2 linked regions of the Thermovibrio ammonificans HB-1 genome follow. Each later gene encodes a partner of the first gene's protein in a complex. Links are inferred from orthologs where the notes say so. Each region holds a gene or a part of one and is shown on either strand. Other genes may lie near its edges. The genes, in order: mnmE and mnmG.

What was found.
Region 2: the proteins of mnmE (region 1) and mnmG are in contact, whole or in part, in a solved structure (PDB 9HIP), measured with the Escherichia coli proteins. The link is inferred for Thermovibrio ammonificans HB-1 from one-to-one orthologs.

The regions. Positions count from the first base shown.
Region 1 is NC_014926.1:784,604-787,771, forward strand. What follows is about bases 1-2,856. They hold mnmE (tRNA uridine-5-carboxymethylaminomethyl(34) synthesis GTPase MnmE), read left to right. Parts: upstream 1-651; coding sequence 652-2,061; downstream 2,062-2,856. Other genes in these bases: glmS (glutamine--fructose-6-phosphate transaminase (isomerizing)), read right to left, coding at 1-585; THEAM_RS09765 (peptidoglycan DD-metalloendopeptidase family protein), read left to right, coding at 2,071-2,856. In the rest of the region: more of THEAM_RS09765, read left to right, coding at 2,857-2,970; THEAM_RS04190 (bactofilin family protein), read left to right, coding at 2,945-3,168. UniProt on the Escherichia coli protein: Exhibits a very high intrinsic GTPase hydrolysis rate. Involved in the addition of a carboxymethylaminomethyl (cmnm) group at the wobble position (U34) of certain tRNAs, forming tRNA-cmnm(5)s(2)U34.
Region 2 is NC_014926.1:1,626,443-1,629,747, forward strand. What follows is about bases 133-3,117. They hold mnmG (tRNA uridine-5-carboxymethylaminomethyl(34) synthesis enzyme MnmG), read left to right. Parts: upstream 133-663; coding sequence 664-2,571; downstream 2,572-3,117. Other genes in these bases: THEAM_RS08480 (SAM hydrolase/SAM-dependent halogenase family protein), read left to right, coding at 133-655; rsmG (16S rRNA (guanine(527)-N(7))-methyltransferase RsmG), read left to right, coding at 2,558-3,117. Outside these bases: more of THEAM_RS08480, read left to right, coding at 1-132; more of rsmG, read left to right, coding at 3,118-3,184; THEAM_RS09510 (endo alpha-1,4 polygalactosaminidase), read left to right, coding at 3,188-3,305. UniProt on the Escherichia coli protein: NAD-binding protein involved in the addition of a carboxymethylaminomethyl (cmnm) group at the wobble position (U34) of certain tRNAs, forming tRNA-cmnm(5)s(2)U34.

The sequences.
Region 1 (3,168 bases):
AACGTCGGAGGCCACGAAGTTCTCCTCCTCTCCTAAACCTATAACCAGGGGGCTGTCCTTCCTGGCTACGAATATCTTGGTCGGCTCTTGGGTTGTTATAACCGCCAGGGCAAATGAACCCTTTAGCCTGCTGAGGGCATTAAGGAAGGCCCTCTTGAACACTTTTTCCCTTTTAAGCTCCTCCTCTATGAGGTGGACTACCACTTCGCTATCTGTCTCGGAGCGGAAAGTGTGGCCGAGCTCTGCCAGCTCCCTCTTAAGCTCTTGGTAGTTCTCTATTATTCCGTTGTGGACGAGGGCTATCCTGCCGTCGCAGCTCAGGTGGGGATGGGCGTTAAGGTCTGTGGGGCTGCCGTGGGTTGCCCACCTTGTGTGGCCTATGCCCGTTGTGGCGCGTAGGTTCAGGGGTCTGAGCTCCCTCTCGAGCTCTCTGATTTTCCCCTTCTTTTTGAACACCTGGATTCTGCTGTCTACTATCAGGGCTATACCGGCAGAGTCGTACCCTCTGTACTCAAGCCTTTTAAGGCCGTCTATGAGTACGTACTCTGCTATTCTATCGCCTGTATATCCTACGATTCCGCACATTTTGGCCTCTTCTGTCGGTGGTTTAAATTGTTCTGTAGTATAGCAACCTGACTTTGGAGGTGGAATTTGGAATCACTTGATTACCTGTGTGAAGACACCATAGCCGCCATCTCTACGCCGATAGGTAAGGGAGCTATAGGTATTGTCAGGATTTCGGGCAAAGACGCCCTTACCATCCTGAGGAGGCTCTTTAGGACTAAGGGCGGCAAGGAGAAGCTCGAGTTTGAGGACCGAAAAATGTACTACGGCCTTGTTGTTGACAGGTTCGGAGAGCCCATAGATGAGGTTCTTGCCGTTTACATGAAAGCACCTAAAACCTTTACGGGTGAGGATGTTGTTGAGCTTCACGTCCACGGCGGCATAGTAGTGGTCAGAAAAGTTCTCCGGGAGGTCCTCGCCTGCGGGGCAAGGCTTGCAAAGCCCGGTGAGTTTACCATGAGGGCCTTCATCCACGGCAAAATAGACCTCGTTCAGGCCGAAGCTATAAACCAGCTTATAGAGGCAACGAGCGAGCTTTCGGCAAAGGTTGCACTTGAGCAGCTTGAGGGGAAGCTCTCTAAGAGAATCAAGGAGCTTCAGACCCGCCTCCTCGAGCTTAAAGCCGTTATAGAGGCGGCTGTTGACTTCCCCGACGAAGAGGTGGAGATAATAGAGTCCCACCGCATTAAGGAGCACCTTCGCGGGCTCATCGATGAACTTGAAAAACTCATACAAACTTACAGAGAGGGACGCTACATCCGGGAGGGGATAAAAGTCGCAATAGTCGGCAGGCCAAACGTAGGCAAGTCCTCGCTCCTCAACGCGATACTCCAGGAAGAGAGGGCAATAGTAACCGAAATACCCGGAACCACAAGGGACGTTATAGAGGAGACGGTAACCTTCAAAGGGCTTCCCGTAAGGCTCCTCGATACCGCAGGCATAAGAGAGTCGGCCGACGTTGTAGAGAGAATAGGAATAGAGAAGAGCCTTAAAAGCCTAAAAGAAGCCGATGTTGTCCTCTTTGTCCTCGACGGCTCCGAAGGCCTCACCGAAGAGGACCTTAAAATAGCCTCTCTCCTTAACAGGAAAGACAACGTAATCGCCGTTATAAACAAAGCTGACCTCGCTCTCAAACTCACCTGCGAGCAGCTAAAAGAGACCCTTGGCGTTGGCCGTTGTGTGATTATAAGCGCAAAAGAAGGTAAAGGGATAGACGAGCTTGCCTCTGCCATGATGGAGCTCCTTCTCCTTGAACCCGAATCTCTGCTCGGGGGGGATGAAGTTCTCATAACCAGCGAGCGCCACAGGGAGCTCTTGGAGAGGGCGAAGACCTCCCTCGAAAAAGCTTTAAACAGCCTTAATCTTGGCTACGAGTCTCCTGAGTTCCTCTCGATGGATATAGACGATGCCCTTAAAGCCCTCGGTGAAATTGTGGGAGAAGTGACAACCGAGGATATGTTTGATATCATCTTCTCCCGATTTTGCATAGGAAAGTGATGAGGAGTTATGGGTAGGAGAAGCGGTAAACTTCAGGTTATAGTCATAAAGGACGAGCTCGGTAACTACCTGAGCTTCAAACTCTCGAAGCGCTTCCTCTTTTCCTCTGTTCTCCTTCTGCTTGCCGCTCTTTGCGGCCTTGCCGCTTACTCCGTATATGCCTTTAAAGAGCTTTCCCGCCTTCAAGAGAGCAGGCAGGCCCTCTCCTCTAAGGTGAAAAACCTTGAATCAAAACTCGCAATTGTACAGGCCCAGAGGGAGCGCCTTAAGGAACGGGTTGCCCAGCTTGAAAAAGAGCGGGTAAAAACGGTTGAGGCCCTTGCCGAGAGGGTAAAGCAGATAGACGCCCTTATGAAGGAGGTAGGGGTAGACTACCCCAAATCCTCCGGGGAGGGCGGCGTTTCCCTGCCCCTCGACTCCCTTCTAACGAGCGGCGTTGTTCCCTTTAAAGACCTTGTGGGCGGAGTAGATGCGCTCATAAAAGACCTTAAAGACACTCCCCTCGGCTACCCTACAGAGGGGCGTATAACCTCTAAGTTCGGCCTTCGCAGGAATCCGGTAACCGGAGCCCTTGAGTTTCACCTCGGTGTGGATATAGCCAACAGGTGGGGCACCCCCGTTAGGGCCACCGCCGACGGTGTTGTTGTTAGGGCCGGCTGGTGCGGCCTTATGGGGCGTTGCGTAGAGATTAAGCACGGCAGCGGAATATACACCTACTACGGCCACCTCTCGAAGATTACCGTTTTTAAGGGAGAGCACGTTAGCAGGGGTATGATTATCGGGATTATGGGAAGCTCCGGCAGGAGTACAGGTCCTCACCTGCACTACTCGGTCAGGATAGACGGAAAGCTTGTAAATCCACTACCCTTTATGGAGGCAGGCCTTGCTGGGAAAGGGAAAAAAGGATGACCTTGAGAACCAAGAGATTAAGAGTATCCTTGCAGAGGGCCTGAGAGTAGAGGGGAACGTTAAGGCTCAAGGGAAAATCCGGATAGATGGCCAGATAACTGGCGATGTGGAAGGGGAGTTTATCCTCTTCGGGAAAAGCGCTTCTGTAAAGGGGAATGTCTCTGCCAAGAAGGTTGTTCTCATGGGAACTGTAGAGGG
Region 2 (3,305 bases), 840 kb from region 1 along the record:
CCACTCCGTTAGGCCTTTTGACCTTGTTGACGCAGCCGTTAAGCTGAAGTGGTCTTACAGGTTTTTTCCTACAGGTACTGTTTTCCTCTGTATGGTTGACCCCGACCCTACGGCAGAGCCGGTAATAGTGAGTACCGAGAGGTTCTACGTTGTCTGTCCGAATAACGGCGTAGGCAGTTTGATGTTCGAGGAGGAGCCTCCCGAGGCGCTATACAGGATAACGGCCGACCACTACTTTATAGAGGGGAAAGGGCACTTCAGGACGAGGAATCAGTTGGCTCCCATAGCAGCCGAGCTTCTCAAACTCTCCTCTCCCCTTCACTTGGGTGAGGAGATAGAGCTATCGAGGCTAAAGAGGTTCCGGCTTCCGCCCGTTAAGGAGGTTGCTCCGGGAGTTTACGAGACCATCGTCCTTGAGGTTGACCAGTTCGGAAACTTGATTCTCAACTTTGAGTTCGGCGGAGAGGCCCCGAAAGCGGTTGAGGTAAATGGCGTTAGGGTAGAGAAGTTCCTGCCGAAGTTTGAGAAGCTCCAGAAGGGTGAGCTGTTCGTCAGCGTTTACCCGGAGGGGAACCTTCAGGTGGTTGCCTACATGGCAAGTTCAGCCAAACTTTTAAAGGCAACCAGGGGAACGAAGGTTAAAGTTTTCCTTTAGGAGCTTCCATGTGGGATGAAGTATTTGACGTAATTGTAGTGGGTGCCGGCCACGCCGGGTGCGAGGCTGCACTCGCTGCCGCCCGTATGGGCTGTAAAACCGCACTCTTTACCATAAACGTAGATAGAATAGCCGAGATGTCGTGTAACCCTGCAATCGGGGGCGTTGCAAAGGGAACGGTTGTAAGGGAGATAGACGCCCTCGGCGGGGAGATGGCGAAGAACATAGACGAAACCGGCATCCAGTTCAGGATTCTGAACAAGAAAAAGGGGCCTGCAGTAAGGGCCCCAAGGGCCCAGGCCGATAAAGAGGCCTACAGGAACCGTATGCGCCGGGTGATAGAGAACACCCCCGGCCTTCAGGTTATCCAGCAGACGGTAGACGACATAGTTGTAGAAAACGGCACCGTAAAAGGGGTTGTTACCCACATAGGCGCAAGGTACGGGGCAAAGGCCGTAGTTGTTACGGCCGGCACGTTTTTAAGGGGCAAGATATTCATAGGTTTCAACGAGTTTGAAGGGGGGCGAATGTGGGAGCCCCCCGCGAATAAGCTGTCGCTCTTCTACGAAAAACACGGATTCAGGGTTGCCCGGCTGAAAACGGGGACTCCCACAAGGATAGACGGAAGAACGATTGACTTCTCTAAGATGGAGAGGCAGGACGGAGACGAGCCGCCTCCGTTCTTCTCCTACTGGACCGAGCCCAGAGAGGCTGAGCAGATACCGTGCTGGCTGACCTACACCACACCGGAGACCCACAGAATAATAAGGGAGAACCTCCACCGCTCACCGATGTACGGTGAGTGTAAGCTGATAAGCGGCGTGGGGGTTCGCTACTGCCCCTCTATAGAGGATAAAATCGTTAAGTTCCCCGACAAAGAGCGCCACCACGTTTTCGTTGAGCCGGAGGGGAGGAACACGGTAGAGTTCTACCCCAACGGAACGTCAACGAGCCTGCCATACGACGTTCAGGTGGCAATAATACGCTCCATTCCCGGCCTTGAGAACGCCGAGATAATAAGGCCCGCATACGCAATAGAGTACGACTTTATAGACCCTCGCCACCTCTACCCCACCCTTGAGACAAAGCTGATAAAGGGGCTTTTTAACGCCGGGCAGATAAACGGAACAACCGGCTACGAGGAGGCCGCCGGCCAGGGAATAGTGGCCGGTATAAACGCCGCACTCTACGCCCTGGGAAAAGAGGAGAGGTTCATCCTGGGAAGGGACGAGGCCTACATAGGCGTAATGATAGACGACCTTGTAAACAAGGGGGTTAGAGAGCCCTACCGTCTGTTTACCTCGAGGGCCGAATACAGACTACTGCTGCGTTATGACAACGCAGACTATCGGCTTGCAAAGTACGGTTACAAGTTCGGCCTATTAACGAGGGAGCAGTACGAGCGGGTTAAGAGGAAGTATGAGACTGTTAAGGTTTTTATAGAGAAGTTAAAAGAGGTGAAGCTAAGGCCCGAGCAGGTGAACCCGATTCTTGAGAGTGAGGGCTCAACGCCGATTAAGGAGAGTAAGAGCGCCTACGAGCTTCTGAAAAGGCCCGAGGTGAAGCTGGAGGAGATTCTGAAGCTCATACCCTTTGAGCTAAACGTAGAGGATGAAAAACTGCTCAGGGAAATCCTTGAAGAGGTTGAAATAGAGGTCAAATACGAAGGCTACATAAAGCGGCAGCTGGAGGAAATTAAGAAGTTTCGGAAGCTCGAGAACATAAAAATCCCCGAAGACTTCGACTACGACATAGTTCCCATATCGGTGGAGGAGAGGCAGAAGCTCAAGGAGATGAAACCGGTTACCTTAGGGCAGGCCGCAAGGCTCGAGGGGATAAGGCCCGCATCTATACCGGTTCTCGCCATTTACATACAGAAATGGAAACGGGGAGAGCTTCAGCGTGAAAAGACTTAGAGAGCTTTGCACATTAAACGGTATAGAGCTTAAAGAGGAGCACTACCAAAAACTGGAGCTCTTCAAAGAGCTTCTCAAAAAGTGGGGGAGGCGAATAAACCTCACGTCGCTCCTCGACGACACCCAGATTGAAGAGAAACACCTGTTCGACTCCCTGTTGGGCCTAAAGGCTTTTAAAGAGGCCGGCATCAACGTTGAAAACGCTTCCATCTGCGACGTAGGCTCCGGAGGGGGCTTCCCGGGAGTTCCCCTCGCCGTTGCCCTTGAAAACGCCGACTTCACGCTGGTAGAGCCCAGGAAGAAAAGATGCGTCTTTCTCGAAGAGGTAAAAAGGAGACTGAACCTTAAAAACGTAAAAGTGGCCTGCAGCCGCATAGAGGATGTGAGCGGTCCCTTTAACCTGCTCACCATGAGGGCGGTAGAAGACCCTGAAGGGGCCGTAAAAATAACGGAACACCTGCTAAAAGAGGGGGCCGTCCTGTGCATATACAGGGGAAAGGAGCGCTTTCAGAAGAGCATTCCCGGGTATAAAATCAGAGAGATAACGGTGGAGCCGAAAGGGGTAAACTTCACCCGCCGGTTCCTGTTCATAGAGAAACAGCCTCAGGGGTAAACGTTGAAACGGCTCGCCGCCGCAGTTCTGGCGGCTATTGCAGCAGCTTCCTGTGGAGGAGGAGGCGGCGGAACAACAGGGGAAGAGGTCTCAAAGTATCCCGTTCACCGCCACGTGAAAA